4 regions of the Escherichia sp. B1147 genome follow, and region 3 is predicted to be linked to each of the others. Evidence: predicted binding sites of a transcription regulator. Region 3 holds the regulator's gene; each other region holds the start of a gene.
The links. Region 3 encodes CRP, which controls carbon source genes, mostly activating them, when cyclic AMP is high. Its sites were predicted from a motif close to ATGTGANNNNNNTCACAT; they were not measured.
Positions count from the first base shown of each region.

Region 1: hpt (hypoxanthine phosphoribosyltransferase) is a predicted target of CRP. The motif match lies at 1,686-1,703, and genes of this name have one in related genera.
Region 2: glpT (glycerol-3-phosphate transporter) is a predicted target of CRP. The motif match lies at 1,955-1,972, and genes of this name have one in related genera.
Region 4: udp (uridine phosphorylase) is a predicted target of CRP. The motif match lies at 2,355-2,372, and genes of this name have one in related genera.

Region 1 is NZ_LFHY01000002.1:78,399-83,083, reverse strand. Features, by position in the region: gene gcd (quinoprotein glucose dehydrogenase) at 1-1,625, opposite strand, end outside; gene hpt (hypoxanthine phosphoribosyltransferase) at 1,831-2,367, shown strand; gene can (carbonate dehydratase) at 2,408-3,070, opposite strand; gene A9180_RS00610 (ABC transporter ATP-binding protein) at 3,179-4,105, shown strand; gene A9180_RS00605 (ABC transporter permease) at 4,102-4,685, shown strand, end outside.
Region 2 is NZ_LFHY01000005.1:330,868-335,552, forward strand. Features, by position in the region: gene glpB (glycerol-3-phosphate dehydrogenase subunit GlpB) at 1-191, opposite strand, end outside; gene glpA (anaerobic glycerol-3-phosphate dehydrogenase subunit A) at 181-1,809, opposite strand; gene glpT (glycerol-3-phosphate transporter) at 2,081-3,439, shown strand; gene glpQ (glycerophosphodiester phosphodiesterase) at 3,444-4,520, shown strand; partial or broken gene A9180_RS04785 (LysR family transcriptional regulator) at 4,563-4,685, opposite strand, start outside.
Region 3 is NZ_LFHY01000008.1:12,867-17,551, reverse strand. Features, by position in the region: gene A9180_RS07430 (YccS/YhfK family putative transporter) at 1-1,874, opposite strand, end outside; gene crp (cAMP-activated global transcriptional regulator CRP) at 1,925-2,557, opposite strand; gene A9180_RS07415 (OsmC family protein) at 2,859-3,263, shown strand; gene A9180_RS07410 (phosphoribulokinase) at 3,318-4,187, opposite strand; gene A9180_RS07405 (YheU family protein) at 4,241-4,459, opposite strand; gene A9180_RS07400 (hydrolase) at 4,453-4,685, opposite strand, start outside.
Region 4 is NZ_LFHY01000026.1:67,002-71,686, reverse strand. Features, by position in the region: gene A9180_RS21855 (tripartite tricarboxylate transporter permease) at 1-1,283, shown strand, start outside; gene udp (uridine phosphorylase) at 1,466-2,230, opposite strand; gene A9180_RS21845 (dienelactone hydrolase family protein) at 2,492-3,307, shown strand; gene metE (5-methyltetrahydropteroyltriglutamate--homocysteine S-methyltransferase) at 3,347-4,685, opposite strand, start outside.

The DNA.
Region 1 (4,685 bases), on a different contig from region 3:
TCTTTCGTCGGACGGAAACTCAGTTCAGAGAACGGTTGGGTAGGGGTGACGTAATCGCCTTTCGCTGCGCCTTGTGGAACTGGTTTTTCCGGGGCCGGAACCACCAGTTCGCCATTACGACGATCGAGCACAAAAATGTTGCCAGTTTTCGCCGGAGCGTAAATGACCGGCACCTTCTGACCGTTAACGGTGATATCTGCAAGCGTCGGTTGTGCCGGAAGATCCATATCCCACAGGTCGTGGTGAACGGTCTGGTAACTCCACGCCAGTTTCCCGGTGGTGGCATTCAGCGCCAGAATCGAGCTGGCAAAACGTTCTTGTTCCGCTGTGCGGTTACCGCCCCAGATATCTGGCGTGGTCACGCCCATTGGCAGATAAACCAGATCCAGCTTCGCGTCATAGGCCGCTGGAGCCCAGGAGTTTGGCGAGTTAAAGGTAAAGGTGTGCTCGTCAGACGGGATCGCGTTCGGATCTTTCGCGCCCGGATCAAAGGCCCACAGCAGCTCTCCGGTGTTGACATCAAAACCACGAATCACGCCAGACGTTTCGCGGGTTGAGAAGTTATCGGTGACTGAACCAGCCATCACGATGGTTTTATCGGTGATAATCGGCGGCGAAGTCGGCTCATACAGGCCCGGTTTGGTGTCCGGCATATTGCTTTGCAGATTGAGCACGCCTTTATTGGCGAAGGTTTCGCACAGCTTGCCGTTTTCAGCGTTAATCGCAATCAGGCGACCATCATTGACCGGAAGAATGATACGACGCGGGCAATCCGCCATCACTTCCGGCGAGGCAGTTTCAGCTTTGGCTTCATGATAAGAGACGCCGCGACAGGTTACGTGCTGGAATGACTCGTTGGTTTTCAGCTCAGGATCGTAATGCCATTTTTCTTTTCCGCTGGCAGCATCGAGTGCAAACAGACGCTGGTGAGCGGTACACAGGTAAAGCGTGTCGCCCACTTTAATTGGCGTCACTTCATTGGTGATTTCGCCCGGATCATTCGGCTGTTTGACATCGCCCGTGCGGAACACCCATGCTTCTTTCAGGTTGTGGACGTTATCGGCGTTAATTTGCTTCAGCGGCGAAAAGCGTTGGCCTTCCTGATTGCGGCCATAGGCAGGCCAGTCCTGATCGGCAACGGGGGAGATGGCTTCTGCTGGCGTGGCATCGGCGCTTAAGGTGCCGTTGATTTCTTGCGGATCGTTAAATCCTGCCCAAGTGAGGATACCGCCGCTAATCAACAGTGCGACTAGCAGTGCGGCAACTGCGCCGCTGGCAGGAATGACCAGGCGACGCCAGACAAACGGCAGGATCAGCCAGATGCCGAAGAAGACCAGAATATCGCTGCGCGGAGTCAACGCCCAGAAATCAAAACCGACCTCCCAGACACCCCAAATCATGGTGCCGAGCAGCAGAGCCGCATACAGCCAAAGCGCGGCGCGTTTACTGCGCCACAGCATCCAGGCGATGCCAAGCATCACAAGGCCAGCGATAGGGTAGTACCAGGAGCCGCCAATCGCGACCAGCCAGCCTCCGCCAATGAGAAGATACAGCCCGCAAAGCGCTGCAAAAAGGGCTGTTAGCGTCACGAGTAATTGTCGCGAGCCGGTATTGTTAATTGCCATAAAGAGACACCATTTCAATTCATTAATATTTTAGTAGCAATTAATTATAGGTTTTAACATGTGTGATCGTCATCACAATTTGAGCTTTATTAACAGATTCCGCCAATGAATCGTTTTGCTGGTATACTGCGTGTCTTGCGCTTTGTTGCGGTGCTGAATCCCGCCCGTGCGAAGTGATTTGTTTTTAAATCATATGGTTAGAGATATGAAACATACTGTAGAAGTAATGATCCCCGAAGCGGAGATTAAAGCGCGTATCGCCGAACTGGGTCGTCAGATTACTGAGCGTTACAAAGACAGCGGCAGCGATATGGTGCTGGTAGGTCTGCTGCGAGGCTCATTTATGTTTATGGCGGACCTGTGCCGTGAAGTTCAGGTATCTCATGAAGTCGACTTTATGACCGCCTCCAGCTACGGTAGCGGCATGTCCACCACCCGTGATGTGAAAATCCTCAAAGATCTGGATGAAGATATCCGTGGCAAGGACGTGCTGATTGTTGAAGATATCATCGACTCGGGTAATACACTGTCGAAAGTGCGTGAAATCTTAAGCCTGCGCGAACCGAAGTCGCTGGCGATTTGTACGCTGCTGGATAAACCGTCCCGTCGTGAAGTGAACGTCCCGGTAGAATTTATCGGTTTCTCGATCCCGGATGAATTTGTGGTGGGTTACGGTATTGATTACGCACAGCGTTACCGTCATCTGCCGTATATCGGCAAAGTGGTGCTGCTGGACGAGTAAGTGCGGATTTGCCGGATGTGTTGCATCCGGCATGGCGAATTTATTTGTGATTGATGTGCTTCAGCTTGAGGTTGGAAATCCCGTGACGGTAACGTTGCTCAAGGGTTTCGCGGTTGGTGGCTGTGACATCCAGGTCACGCAGTAAGCCGTCGTGAATGCCGTAGGCCCAGCCGTGAATGGTGACTTTCTGCCCGCGTTTCCACGCTGATTGCATAATGGTGGAGTGACCCAGGTTATATACCTGTTCCATAACGTTCAGTTCGCACAGGGTATCCAGACGACGTTCCGGCGGCATTTCGCCGAGCAATGAGCTATGTTTGAACCAGATATCGCGGATGTGCAGCAGCCAGTTGTTGATTAGCCCCAGTTCCGGGTTTTCAACCGCCGCTTGCACGCCGCCGCAACCATAGTGGCCACAGATAATAATGTGTTCAACTTCGAGAACATCCACTGCATACTGAACCACGGAGAGGCAGTTCAGATCGGTGTGAATGACCAGGTTAGCAACATTACGGTGAACAAAAAGTTCGCCGGGCTCAAGACCTGTTAAACGTTCAGCAGGAACGCGACTGTCGGAACATCCAATCCATAGAAAGCGCGGTTTTTGCGCTTGTGCCAGTTTCTCAAAAAACCCGGGATCCTCTTCCACCAGCATTTTTGACCATAGTGCATTATTGCTGATGAGTGTATCTATGTCTTTCATGGAGGTTAACGACCTGTAACCAAATAATTACGTTTGGCTAATATAGGGCAACTCCGGGACGATTTAAACCACAGATAAAGTGTAAGAACGTAAGGTAAGTAAAAATTTATGACCATTGCACTGGAACTTCAACAGCTTAAAAAAACCTATCCAGGCGGCGTTCAGGCGCTTCGTGGAATAGATTTGCAGGTCGAAGCGGGTGATTTTTATGCGCTTCTCGGGCCGAACGGGGCCGGGAAATCGACCACTATCGGTATTATCAGCTCTCTGGTAAATAAAACCTCCGGGCGGGTCAGCGTATTTGGTTACGATCTTGAGAAAGATGTCGTTAACGCTAAACGTCAGTTGGGACTGGTGCCGCAGGAATTTAACTTCAACCCGTTTGAAACCGTACAGCAAATTGTGGTGAATCAGGCGGGGTACTACGGTGTAGAGCGCAAAGAAGCGTACATCCGCAGCGAAAAGTATCTTAAACAGCTCGATCTATGGGGAAAGCGTAACGAACGTGCGCGTATGTTATCGGGCGGGATGAAGCGCCGTTTAATGATTGCCCGCGCGCTGATGCACGAACCTAAACTGCTTATTCTGGATGAACCAACAGCAGGCGTGGATATCGAACTTCGCCGCTCAATGTGGGGCTTTTTGAAGGATTTAAACGACAAAGGCACCACCATCATTCTCACCACGCATTACCTGGAAGAAGCAGAAATGCTGTGTCGCAATATCGGCATTATTCAACACGGTGAGCTGGTGGAAAATACCTCGATGAAGGCACTGTTGGCAAAGCTGAAGTCAGAAACCTTTATTCTCGACCTTGCGCCGAAAAGCCCGTTGCCGAAGCTCGATGGTTACCAGTATCGGCTAGTGGATACCGCTACGCTTGAAGTTGAAGTGCTGCGTGAGCAGGGGATCAACAGCGTATTCACACAGTTAAGTGAGCAGGGCATTCAGGTGTTAAGTATGCGCAACAAAGCTAACCGTCTGGAAGAGCTGTTTGTGTCACTGGTTAATGAAAAACAAGGAGATCGCGCATGATGCATCTTTACTGGGTGGCGTTAAAAAGCATCTGGGCGAAAGAGATCCATCGCTTTATGCGTATCTGGATACAGACGCTGGTGCCTCCGGTCATCACCATGACCCTTTATTTTATTATCTTCGGTAACCTGATTGGTTCGCGCATTGGCGATATGCATGGCTTCAGCTATATGCAATTCATTGTTCCGGGGCTGATCATGATGTCGGTGATCACCAATGCCTACGCCAACGTCGCTTCATCATTTTTTGGCGCTAAGTTCCAGCGTAATATTGAAGAACTGCTGGTAGCACCCGTACCGACTCACGTGATTATTGCTGGATATGTTGGTGGTGGCGTGGCGCGCGGACTGCTTGTTGGCATGCTGGTGACAGCAATTTCGCTATTCTTTGTGCCGTTTCAGGTGCATTCGTGGGTATTTGTCGCTTTAACGCTGGTGCTCACGGCGGTGTTGTTCTCTCTTGCCGGATTGCTTAATGGTGTGTTTGCCAAAACGTTTGATGACATCAGCCTGGTGCCAACCTTTGTACTGACGCCGCTGACCTATCTTGGGGGGGTATTTTACTCACTGACCTTGCTGCC
Region 2 (4,685 bases), on a different contig from region 3:
AGCCCTGCGTGAATGTCTGCCACTGGCTGACCGTCTGGCAGGTGGCTCAGTAAGTCCAGCGATCCTGATGAGAAATGCAGAGCGCTTTGTCCACGAGTGACAATGGCACAGCGCAGGCCGTGTTTTTGCAATTGCAGGCCGCAGAGTAATCCGGCAAGACCGCCGCCCATAATGACAGTATCAAATCGCATCTTTCTGCTCCTTCTCCAGACCACACAGTCCCTGATAAACCCAGCGGGTAAATTCGCTTTCGCGCAGTGCGTCCCCCCATGCAATGGGCTGCACACCTTTCCAGCGTTCGTTAAGGAAGGTGGAAAGTTGTTCGATAGATTGCGCGGATGTGGTGACGTTAAAGCGTTGTAACAATCCGGCTGCGCGGCAGGCACAGAGTTCCCCCTGGCAAGTTCCCATCCCCACACGGGTGCGACGACGTAAATCCAGCAGGCTGTTGACGTTTAAATTTTCTACTGCGTACTGAACTTCGCCAGCGGTAACGGCTTCACATTCACACACCAGACTGCGATGCAAACGGCCTTCACTTAACCAGGCGGGGGTGCGATCGCCATGACGATAAACAGCAGAACCGCGCAGTGGGGCAGGCAGGGAGATCACTTTGCGCAGTGTGACTTCTGTCGGTTCTTGTGAGCCAGGCAGCGCCAGGTCAGCGGTAGTGCAGGGGCGTGTGTTGCCAAGCTTGCGGCAGACGGCATCCGTAGCCCATTCCGCCATCAGGCGGTAAGTCATCAGTTTACCGCCAGTGATAGTAATAAATCCGTCCAGGCCGTCGCGCTCGGCGTGGTCGAGCAGCACGATGCCGCGACTGACGTTACGACCGCTCGGGTCGTCATCGCTGGCAACCAGCGGGCGTACGCCAGAGTAGGCTCGCAGAATGCGCGTTTTCGCCATCACCGGAGCCAGTTTTTCCCCTTCACGCAGCAGAATATCCACTTCTTCTGCTGTCACTCGATTGTCATCAATTTCGTCGTAATCAATACGTAATGAGGTGGTGCCAATCAGCGAAATGGTATCGCCAGGCACCAGAATATCGGCGTCGGAAGGTTTACGGCAGCGGTTGATCACATGCTGGTTAATGCGGTGATCCATGATCAGCAACGATCCTTTAGCCGGGAACATACGAATGCGCAGATCGGCATATTCGGCAATATGTTGCCCCCAGATCCCGGCGGCGTTCACTACTACAGGCGCATGAAGTGCCTGAGTTTCGCCAGTGAGATGGTTCCGTACACGAACGCCACATACCGTCGCGCCTTCACGAATCAGGCCAGTCACTTCGTGGGCGGTGAGGATAACTGCACCGTGTTCTTTCGCATCGAGCATGTTCGCTGCGGTCAGGCGGAATGGGTCAACGGTGCCATCCGGAACTTTTACCGCGCCAATCAATGCCGGGTTAACGGAAGGTTCGATAATGCGTGCTTGCTGTGGATCAATGGCTTCAGCACTGATTCCAGCCTCTTCGCAAGCGCGAATAAAAGTCGCCTGGAAGGAGAGGTCATCTTCCGGCAGGGTGATAAACAGGCCGTTGGTTGGTTCGACACAGTGACGCGCAATGCGTTTTAAAATCTTGTTTTCACTAATACATTCGCGTGCCGATTCCGCATCGGTAACCGCATAGCGTGCGCCGCTGTGCAGCAGACCGTGGTTACGCCCGGTGGCTCCCGTTGCGATGTCGTGGCGTTCTACCAAAATCACTTTCAGCCCGCGCAGAGCACAGTCGCGGGCGATACCGGCTCCTGTTGCGCCGCCGCCAATGATAATCACGTCACTTGTTTGCGAGTCGCGAGTTTTCATTGTTATCCCTCAAAAGTTCGTTTTGTCTCATTTAGCCACAGAAAAAACATGTATTGTTTGATTTCGCGCACAATCGCTCATAATTCGAAAGTGAAACGTGATTTCATGCGTCATTTTGAACATTTTGTAAATCTTATTTAATAATGTGTGCGGTAATTCACATTCATGAAATGAATGATTAATTAACATCGCGGCGACTCAAGAAACGGCAGGTTCTTCCATTGAATCAGGCTGTTAATCATAAATAAGACCACGGCCACGGAGGCTATAAATGTTGAGTATTTTTAAACCAGCGCCACACAAGGCGCGCTTACCTGCCGCGGAGATCGATCCGACCTATCGTCGGTTGCGCTGGCAAATTTTCCTGGGGATATTCTTTGGCTATGCTGCTTACTATCTGGTTCGTAAGAACTTTGCGCTCGCAATGCCCTATCTGGTGGAGCAGGGGTTCTCTCGCGGTGATTTAGGTTTTGCCCTTTCTGGGATCTCAATTGCTTACGGATTTTCGAAATTCATCATGGGTTCGGTGTCTGACCGCTCGAATCCGCGCGTTTTCCTGCCAGCAGGTTTGATCCTGGCGGCGGCAGTCATGCTGTTTATGGGCTTTGTCCCGTGGGCGACATCAAGCATTGCGGTAATGTTTGTGCTGCTATTCCTTTGCGGTTGGTTCCAGGGGATGGGGTGGCCGCCGTGCGGTCGTACTATGGTGCACTGGTGGTCGCAGAAAGAACGTGGCGGCATTGTGTCGGTGTGGAACTGTGCGCATAACGTCGGTGGTGGAATTCCGCCGCTGCTGTTCCTGCTGGGTATGGCCTGGTTCAATGACTGGCACGCGGCGCTTTATATGCCGGCTTTCTGTGCCATTCTGGTGGCGTTGTTCGCATTTGCGATGATGCGCGATACCCCGCAATCTTGTGGCCTGCCGCCGATCGAAGAGTACAAAAATGATTACCCGGACGACTATAACGAAAAAGCGGAACAGGAGCTGACCGCGAAGCAGATTTTCATGCAGTACGTGCTGCCGAATAAACTGCTGTGGTACATCGCCATCGCCAACGTGTTCGTCTATCTGCTGCGCTACGGTATCCTCGACTGGTCACCGACTTACCTGAAAGAGGTGAAACACTTCGCGCTGGATAAATCCTCCTGGGCCTACTTCTTCTATGAGTATGCGGGCATTCCGGGCACTCTGCTGTGCGGCTGGATGTCGGATAAAGTTTTCCGTGGTAACCGTGGGGCAACTGGCGTCTTCTTTATGACTCTGGTGACTATCGCCACCATCGTTTACTGGATGAACCCGGCAGGCAACCCAACTGTCGATATGATTTGTATGATTGTTATTGGCTTCCTGATCTACGGCCCAGTCATGCTGATTGGTCTGCACGCGCTGGAACTGGCGCCGAAGAAAGCAGCAGGTACGGCGGCGGGCTTTACCGGGCTGTTTGGTTATCTTGGTGGCTCCGTAGCGGCAAGCGCGATTGTCGGCTACACCGTTGACTACTTCGGCTGGGATGGCGGCTTTATGGTGATGATTGGCGGCAGCATCCTGGCGGTTATCTTGTTAATTGTCGTGATGATTGGCGAAAAACGTCGCCATCAGGAATTACAGCAAAAACGCAACGGAGGCTAATGGCATGAAATTGACGCTGAAAAACCTTAGCATGGCTATCATGATGAGTGGAGTGATTATGGGAAGCAGTGCAATGGCGGCGGATCACAGTGAAAAAATAGTGATTGCCCATCGCGGCGCCAGCGGTTATTTGCCGGAGCATACGCTGCCTGCAAAGGCGATGGCGTATGCGCAGGGGGCAGATTATCTTGAACAGGATTTGGTGATGACGAAGGACGATCATCTGGTCGTTCTGCATGACCACTATCTTGACCGGGTAACTGATGTCGCCGATCGTTTCCCGGATCGTGCGCGTAAAGATGGCCGTTATTACGCGATAGATTTTACGCTGGATGAAATTAAGTCTTTAAAATTCACTGAAGGCTTCGATATTGAAAACGGTAAAAAAGTGCAGACTTTCCCCGGACGTTTCCCGATGGGTAAATCTGACTTCCGTGTGCACACTTTCGAAGAGGAGATTGAATTTGTTCAGGGGCTAAATCATTCGACCGGGAAAAATATCGGTATCTATCCAGAGATTAAAGCACCGTGGTTCCACCATCAGGAAGGGAAAGATATTGCGGCAAAAACGCTGGAAGTGCTGAAGAAATATGGCTACACCGGTAAGGATGATAAGGTTTATTTGCAATGCTTTGATGCTGATGAACTGAAGCGTATTAAGAATGAGCTGGAGCCCAAAATGGGTATGGACCTCAACCTGGTACAGCTGATTGCCTATACCGACTGGAACGAAACTCAGCAGAAACAACCGGACGGAAGCTGGGTCAATTATAGCTATGACTGGATGTTCAAGCCGGGTGCCATGAAACAGGTAGCGGAATATGCTGATGGTATTGGCCCGGATTATCATATGGTGATTGATGAGAAATCGCAGCCGGGTAATATCAAGCTTACCGGAATGGTAAAAGATGCACAGCAGAATAAGCTGGTGGTGCATCCTTATACCGTGCGAGCCGACAAGCTACCGGAATATGCCACCGATGTGAATCAGTTGTATGACATTCTGTACAATAAAGCCGGTGTTAATGGGTTATTTACCGACTTCCCTGACAAGGCGGTAAAATTCCTCAACAGAGAGTAACGTTATTACAGGATGGCGCTTTAAACGCCATCCTGTCTTACTTCAAATTTCACCACTCACCACTAAACTCTCCATGCACATCTGCAGTAAAAACAGCGGGCTGCCTTCTACTGGAGTTTCTTTCGCCAGTAATGAAATCTGTCGATAGAAGGTCGGCTCCAGAGG
Region 3 (4,685 bases):
CGCTGCTGACAGCGTTGAATAGCGATTTCACAAGACTGCAAATACTCCTGCGCCAGCTCCGGCGGCAATGCCCGGTGCTCCCGCGCCAGCGTGGTCATGGCATTAATATGTTCAACAATAAACTGACTGTGCGTTACCCACAGTTTCATGTCTGCCAGATAATGGCTATTAAACGCCGGTTCCTGCATCGCCTGATTTAATGAGTTATACAGAGTGTTATGTGCCTGATTTACCCGCATTCGCTGCCAGGCCAGTGGCGTAGGTTGTGGATCTTTACTCAGGATCAGACGAATCGCTTCCTGGTAGGTTTCTAAGGCGTCATGGGCGTTTTTACGCAATAAACCACTCTGCCACTGCGGCCACAGCCATACCGTGCCGCCGAAGGCAATCAAACAACCAATAATGGTATCGATAAGACGGGGAATGATGTATTGCTCGCCGTTTAGCCACAACAGTTGCAGGGTATACACCGCGGTAATGGTAAAGCCGACTGTCGCCCAGCCGTAGTTTTTGCGCAATATCAGATAGCTGGCGAGCGTGGTAAACAGCATCAACGTCAGGGTGTAACCTTCGGGAATTTTAAAGTGCAGCGCCACGCCCGCAATGATTAACCCGACCACGGTCCCCACGGAGCGATTCACAATCCTCAGACGGGTCGCGCCGTAACCATTCTGTGTCACCAGCAACACCGTCATCAGGATCCAATACGACTTCGGCAGATGCAGCGCGGTCCCCATCAAACTGGCAACGCTTAACATCACGCTCAGTCGTCCGGCATTACGTAGTGCTGGCGATTTCAGGGAAAGATAACTTTTTAGCGCCGGAAGTAACGGCATTCGTCGCTGTTTATCCGCCAGCAGATCGCGGGCATAAAGCGGTTTCTGGGTACGCAGCACTCGAGCGATGCGGCTGAAGTGCCAGTAGCAGAATTGCCCCACAGGGTTATCCGGATGCTGGCGGGCGATTTTCTCCAGTGCGCCAATTTGCTTTTCCATCGTAAAACGCGTCGGCAGGCGATGGTAAAGAATGTCATCAGCCAGCACGCGCAGGCGAGCGGCGACGGTTTGCGCATTCCAGCGGATAACTTCTTCTGCATGGCTACGCTCGACCAGCTTTTGCACCTCTTCAGGTTGATGCAAACTGACCGAAATATGTTCCTGTAAATCCAGTGCTTCCTGAAAAATGCGCAACATCCGCTTGTAATCGGTATTATTTTGCGCGGAAAGCATGTGCATTTGCTGATAGCACTGGGTAATCAAATCGACCGCTTTTTGCTGGCGTACCAGCAGTGGCGGGAGTGCTTTTTCAGGATCGGTATGCTGAGTGAGCAGACTGTATTTGATTTCACAGTAATCAGCCAGTTCACGGTAGAGCAGACTAAGTGACTCGCGTAGGGGCTGTTCGCGCCAGAGCCAGAACCAGAACCAGTTAAACAGTCCGTACCAGAGCGTGCCTAACGCGTAGATGAGCAACGGTTCCCAGACCGGCATATATCCCGCCAGACTGAGTGTAAAAATGGCGGCGAGTAACGATGCGGGAAGCAATTTTGCGTGCAATGGCCCAAGCTCGGCAGTGACGCCAAGTACCAGCGTTAACCCGGTCAGCAAAAAGGGCAGGGGGATATCTTTTTCCAACAGCAGCTGTGTCAGTAAGCTACAGGTAGCAAACAGCGACGCGCCAATAATCAGGCGTTTGAAAAAACGTTTATGGGGGGTATCAAGCCCCGCAATGTTGCAACAGGCAGGGACGAGTGAAAACAGCAGGCCGAGTCTTAATTCGCCAAACAACAGACCAACGGCCACGGGCAAACATAGCACCAGAGTTTGTCGTAGTGCATAGTTGATATCAGGATGATAAATCAGTCTGCGCCACATCGGTTTAAACAAAATGGCGCGCTACCAGGTAACGCGCCACTCCGACGGGATTAACGAGTGCCGTAAACGACGATGGTTTTACCGTGTGCGGAGATCAGGTTCTGATCTTCCAGCATCTTCAGAATGCGCCCTACGGTTTCACGAGAACAGCCGACAATTTGACCAATTTCCTGACGGGTAATTTTAATTTGCATACCGTCCGGGTGAGTCATTGCATCGGGTTGTTTCGCCAGATTCAGCAGCGTCTGCGCGATGCGACCTGTAACGTCGAGGAACGCAAGGTTTCCGACTTTCTCTGAAGTGACTTGCAGACGACGCGCCATTTGCGCGGAGAGACGCATCAGAATATCCGGGTTCACCTGAATTAATTGACGAAATTTTTTGTAGGAAATTTCAGCTACTTCACAGGCGGTTTTTGCACGTACCCATGCGCTACGTTCCTGGCCTTCTTCAAACAGGCCCAATTCGCCAATAAAATCACCCTGATTCAGATAGGAGAGGATCATTTCTTTACCCTCCTCGTCTTTGATCAGCACTGCCACAGAGCCTTTAACGATGTAGTACAGCGTTTCCGCTTTTTCACCCTGGTGAATAAGCGTGCTCTTGGATGGGTACTTATGAATGTGGCAATGAGACAAGAACCATTCGAGAGTCGGGTCTGTTTGCGGTTTGCCAAGCACCATGCGCGGTTATCCTCTGTTATAAGCTTTCTCCAGAGCCAGAAAACGCCGCTGTCTCTGGATTGCCGAAATGTGCTTCCCGCTACCTGGGAAGGGGCTATCAACTGAACTGCACGGTAATGTGACGTCCTTTACATACATGCAGTACATCAATGTATTACTGTAGCATCCCGACTGTTTTAGCATAGCTTTCGCTTTGTGTCTCCTGGTGTCTCGCTTCAGCATGACCCAGGTCGCCTTCCGTTGCGCGATTTGGTCAGTACGCGTACTCTGTCAGGAAAACTGACGCAATGGAGTTTCGATTATGCAAGCGCGTGTAAAGTGGGTTGAAGGGTTAACTTTTCTGGGCGAATCCGCCTCTGGTCACCAGATTTTAATGGATGGTAACTCTGGCGATAAAGCGCCAAGCCCGATGGAAATGGTGCTGATGGCGGCGGGTGGCTGTAGCGCCATTGATGTGGTTTCTATCCTGCAGAAGGGGCGTCAGGATGTGGTCGATTGTGAAGTAAAACTGACCTCTGAACGCCGCGAAGAGGCACCGCGCCTGTTTACCCATATCAATTTGCATTTTATCGTCACCGGTCGCGACTTGAAGGATGCAGCGGTTGCGCGTGCGGTGGATCTCTCTGCTGAGAAATATTGTTCAGTGGCGCTGATGCTGGAAAAAGCGGTGAATATTACCCACTCTTATGAAGTGGTTGCTGCGTGATTTAACTACCCCGTTGTGATGCCGGATAGTATTTTATCCGGCTTATTGGTGAAGTTACTCGATTTTCTTCCCTTCCATCAGTCGTTGCACCAGCGGCAGCATAATTAACTCCATTGCCAGACCCATTTTGCCTCCCGGCACCACTAATGTATTGATGTGGGAAATGAACGAACCTTGCAACATCGCCAGCAGCCAGGGGAAATCGATCCCCTCCAGATTACGAAAATGAATCACCACAAAGCTTTCATCCAGCGATGGAATGCCTTTTGCGGCGAAGGGGTTTGAAGTGTCGACGGTGGGGACGCGCTGGAAGTTAAGATGGGTGCGGGAAAACTGCGGCGTGATGTAGTTGATATAGTCTTCCATTGAACGTACAACCGAGTCCATCACCGCTTCTCGTGAGTGTCCGCGCTCGCCGGTGTCACGGATAAGCTTTTGAATCCACTCCAGGTTAACGATAGGCACTACGCCTACCAGTAAATCCACATGCTGCGCGACGTTATGTTGTGGTGTGACCACGCCGCCGTGCAAACCTTCATAAAACAGCACATCGGTGGGTTCCGGTAGCGCCTGCCACGGGGTGAATGTGCCTGGCACCTGATTCCACGGTACGGCTTCGTCGTAGGTATGCAGGTATTTGCGTGATTTCCCTTTGCCGCTCTGGCCGTATTCAATAAAGGTTTGTTCCAGCAGGCCGAAGTCGTTGGCTTCGGGGCCGAAGTAGCTGATATGCCGCCCGGCATCGCGCGCCTTGCGGATCGCCATATCCATTTCCGGGCGGGTGTAGCGGTGAAAACTGTCGCCTTCCACCTCGGCTGCTTGCAGATTTAACTGCGCGAATATTTTACGAAACGCGAGGCTGGTGGTGGTGGTCCCCGCGCCGCTGGACCCTGTTACCGCAATGACCGGATGTTTGGCAGACATAGTAACTCCATGACCTGGTTATCATTATTATTTCGTCCGCCGACGGTTGCAGGTTATTCGCGAAACTGACTGCGCGGCATGATATTGACCGTTTCGTGCAGTTCCGACCAGACCAGTACCGCTTCTCCGCACTGTAGCTGGCGTTTGACGTCGGCGACTTTCTGTTCAAGCGTACGCTCTTGTTCACCATAATCGGTGCCTTCACGTAACACAAAGCTTTCAATTAAATTTTCCAGCGTTTCAGGGGAGATGTCTTGCCAGGGAATCAACATGATTTCGTCTCCAGATACGTTGTTAACCAGTCAGGAATGCGTGACTCCAGCCACATTTGTGGGTGAAATAATGTACCGCCAATAAAACCAACATGACCGCCATGTTCAGTCAGTTGATACTCTACTTGCGGAGGAAGATTTTCTGGTTTCGGGATCACCTGATGATCCATAAACGGATCGTCTTTGGCGTGAATAATCAGCGTCGGTTTGACGATCCGATTGAGCA
Region 4 (4,685 bases), on a different contig from region 3:
TTGGTGGTGTGTATGGTGGTTCTATCACCGCTATTTTGCTCAAAATTCCCGGAACGCCTGCCGCCGCTGCCACCGCCATTGACGGTTATGAGCTAACGAAACAGGGAAAAGCCGGGCTGGCGTTGAGTGCCGCCACGTTCTCTTCCTTTAGTGGCGGAACGATCAGCATCATTGTGCTGATGTTTCTCTCTCCGGTGCTTGCCAGTTGGGCGTTGAAATTTAGTGCCTCAGAGTCCTTCGCCCTGGCAACTTTTGGGTTGAGTATTATTGCCAGTATTTCCGGTGAGTCATTGATTAAAGGGCTGATTGCCGGGGTTGGCGGATTGCTGATCGCAACGATAGGTCTTGATCCTATGGGCGGCTTTCCTCGTTTTACGGGCGGATTTGTGGAGCTGATGAATGTGCCATTTATCCCAGTGATGATTGGTTTATTCGCTGCTTCAGAAGCATTCCGCTCTATGGAGCAAAATCAGCATATTCGTCAGGGCGCGAAGGTGGCTATCGGCAGTCTGTTACTGCCCTGGCAAACGCTACGCCGCATCGCATTAACCATTTTGCGATCATCGGGATTAGGGGTTTTTATCGGCATGATCCCCGGTGCAGGGGCGGATATTGCGGCTTTTGTTGCCTATAACGAAACTCGTCGTTTCAGTAAGACACCAGAAAACTTTGGTAAGGGTGAAATTAAAGCTGTGGCTTCCTGCGAGGCAGGCGCGAATGGCTGCACCGGTGGCGCATTGTTACCTATGTTAACGCTGGGGATCCCAGGCGATGCGGTAACCGCCATCATGCTGGGCGCGTTAACGTTACAAGGGATGCAGCCAGGCCCGCTGATGTTTACCGACCACGGCGATATGGTTTATACACTGTTTGTCGGCATGATCTTCTGTTACTTCATGTTGTTAGTGCTTGGACTGCTCTCTCTGAAAGTCATCGGTAACGTCGTGAAAATCCCCGGCAATATTCTCACGCCGATGATCCTCGCACTTTGTGTTGTCGGGACTTATGCGCTAAACAACAGCCTATTTGACGTGGGCATTATGTTAATTGCGGGCGTGGTGGGCTATTTCATGCAGAAAGGGGGATATCCGGCGTCGCCAGTGGTCCTGGCATTGATTATGGGGCCAATGGCGGAAAGTAATTTTCGCCGCGCGCTGTCGCTTTCAGGGGGGTCACTCGACTTTCTGTATACCCGACCGATTACCCTGGCATTGCTGACTCTGGCAGCCTTTACGTTACTGACGCCAATAATCCGCAAAATTATGCGCTTACGGCGTCAGTAATTGATATCGCTCCCCGAAGTTGGGGAGTGTGAGACTGATGACAAACGCTAAATTGCCTGATGCGCTACGCTTATCAGGCCTACCTAAGAAATGCAATATATTGAATTTGCATACTTTTGTAGGCCGGATAAGGCGTTCACGCCGCATCCGGCATGAATAAATCGCATTTTATCAACAAGTTGTCATTTCAGCAGACGACGCGCCGCTTCCACCACGATTTTCACCGCATGGCTTTCGGTTTGTTTCATCGTCTCGGCATTCGGGATTTCTTGCTGGGTGCGGTTAACGATAACGCCCGCCACCATACCCGCACGCAGGCCCTGGCTTGCGCACATGGTCAGCAGGGTTGCAGATTCCATTTCATAGTTCATCACGCCCATCGCCTGCCACTCTTCCATAGAACCTTTAAAGTGACGAACTACGCGACCAGAGTAAGTATCGTAACGTTCCTGACCTGGGTAGAAGGTATCAGAAGAAGCAGTCACACCAACGTGGGTAGTGGCGCCAATGGATTTCGCCGCTTCAACCAGCGCAGTCGTACATTCAAAATCAGCGACAGCCGGGAACTCCAGCGGAGCGAAGTGCAGGCTCGCGCCATCCAGACGAACAGATGCTGTAGTGACCAGTACATCACCAACATTAATATGCGGCTGAATAGCGCCAGTCGTACCGATACGCAGGAAGGTGCGAATGCCCAGCTGTGCCAGTTCTTCAACGGCAATAGAAGTAGACGGACCGCCGATACCGGTAGAGCAGACAATAACAGGTTTACCATCCAGCTCTGCGCGCCAGGTGGTGAATTCGCGGTGAGATGCCAGCTTAACCGGCTTATCCATCAGCGCGGCGATCTTTTCCACACGATCCGGGTCGCCAGGGACGATGGCAAGCGTAGCCCCTTGTAAATCGTTTTTAGTGAGGCCGAGATGAAAAACATCAGACTTGGACATATACAACTCCTCTGTGAATCGGTTTAGTCAGAAGAAGCAAAAAGACACTTTACCGAAGGATTTAACATTTTTTCGTGACACCCATCACCATGACGCAAATGCGTTGCATACATTTACTTGATAAAAGTGATTTAAATCACATAAATAACTCTTTACCGTGTGTTGTTGCATAAAAGATGAGCCGATTCAGGCAATGTGATTTGTTGCATGCTGACTATAGTTAACATTGCGCAAAATTTTTATAAGGGTACGGAGAATACCATGGCAACAACACAACAATCTGGATTTGCACCTGCTGCATCGCCCCTCGCCTCGACCATCGTTCAGACTCCGGAAGATGCGATTGTCGCAGGGTTCACCTCTATCCCTTCGCAAGGGGATAACATGCCTGCTTACCATGCCCGCCCAAAGCAGAGCGATGGCCCACTGCCAGTGGTCATTGTAGTGCAAGAAATTTTTGGCGTGCATGAACATATCCGCGATATTTGTCGCCGTCTGGCGCTGGAGGGGTATCTGGCTATCGCACCAGAACTCTATTTCCGCGAAGGCGATCCGAATGATTTCGCCGATATCCCGACACTGCTCAGTGGTCTGGTGGCAAAAGTACCTGACTCACAGGTGCTGGCCGATCTTGATCATGTCGCCAGTTGGGCGTCCCGCAACGGCGGCGATGTCCATCGGTTAATGATCACCGGATTTTGCTGGGGCGGACGCATCACCTGGCTGTATGCCGCGCATAATCCACAGTTAAAAGCCGCAGTGGCGTGGTACGGCAAGCTGACGGGCGATAAGTCGCTGAATTCGCCGAAACAACCTGTTGATATCACAACCGATCTTAACGCGCCGGTTCTCGGCTTATATGGCGGTCAGGATACCAGCATTCCGCAGGAGAGCGTCGAAACCATGCGCCAGGCGCTGCGGGCAGCGAACGCGAAAGCAGAGATTATCGTGTACCCGGATGCAGGACATGCGTTCAACGCCGATTATCGCCCGAGCTATCATACTGAATCGGCGAAAGATGGCTGGCAGCGAATGCTGGAATGGTTCAGGCAGTATGGTGGGAAAAAGTCACTGTAATGAGAAAAGGCCGGGTGGTGTTGCCACCCGGTTTGGATTTTATCCCCGACGCAAATTCTGCGCCGCCTGCACCATATTCGCCAGTGCCGCGCGGGTTTCTGGCCAGCCGCGCGTTTTCAGGCCGCAGTCCGGGTTTACCCACAGGCGTTCTGCCGGAATGCGTTTTGCCGCTTTCTTCAGCAGGGATTCAATCCATTCCACGCTCGGTACGTTTGGCGAGTGAATGTCATAGACGCCTGGACCGATTTCATTCGGATAATCAAACTCTTCGAACGACTCCAGCAACTCCATGTCGGAACGCGAGGTTTCGATAGTGATGACGTCTGCATCCAGCGCCGCAATCGAATCCATGATGTCGTTGAACTCGCAATAACACATGTGAGTGTGGATTTGTGTCTCATCCTTCGCCACAGCGGCGTTGATACGGAAAGCCTCCACGCCCCACTGGAGATAGGCGTCCCAGTCACTACGACGCAGCGGTAAACCTTCGCGCAGTGCCGGTTCGTCAATCTGGATGATGCCAATTCCAGCGGCTTCCAGGTCCGCCACTTCATCACGCAGCGCCAGCGCAATCTGTTTAGCGATGGTTTCACGGCTGACATCTTCACGCGGAAACGACCAGCAGAGAATCGTCACCGGGCCGGTCAGCATCCCTTTTACCGGTTTGTCGGTCAGCGATTGGGCGAACGATGCCCACTCAACGGTGATCGGCGCCGGGCGGCTAACGTCACCAATGACAATCGGCGGCTTCACGCAGCGGGAACCGTAGCTCTGTACCCAACCGTTTTGCGTAAAGACAAAACCATCCAGGTGCTCGCCAAAGTATTCCACCATGTCATTACGTTCAGCTTCGCCATGCACCAGCACATCCAGACCTAAACGTTCCTGCTCAACAATGGCCTGCTTGATATGTTCCGCAATGCCCGTGCGGTAGTTATTGGCGTCGAGATTACCCTTTTTGAAATCCAGACGCAGGGTACGAATTTCTGTGGTTTGCGGGAAGGAGCCAATAGTCGTGGTCGGCCATGCGGGCAGTTTAAAACGCGCACGCTGGGCTTCAGCACGCACTTCATAAACATTCGCACGCTGACTGTCCTGGGCGGTGATCGCCGCCAGACGCTTTTCTACTGCCGGATTATGTACACGAGTAGAGTGACGACGCGCCTGAATCGGAGCGCTCCACTCTGCCAGAGCTGCCGTGTTACCACTGTTCAACGCATCGCGCAGCAGCGCCAGTTCGTGACATTTTTGCAGGGCGAAGGCAAACCAGCTTTTTACTTCTGCATCAAGACGCGTTTCCACGCTCAGGTCGATGGGGCTGTGCAGCAACGAGCAGGAAGAAGCGACCCACAAATCACGTTTGCCGACAATGTCCTTA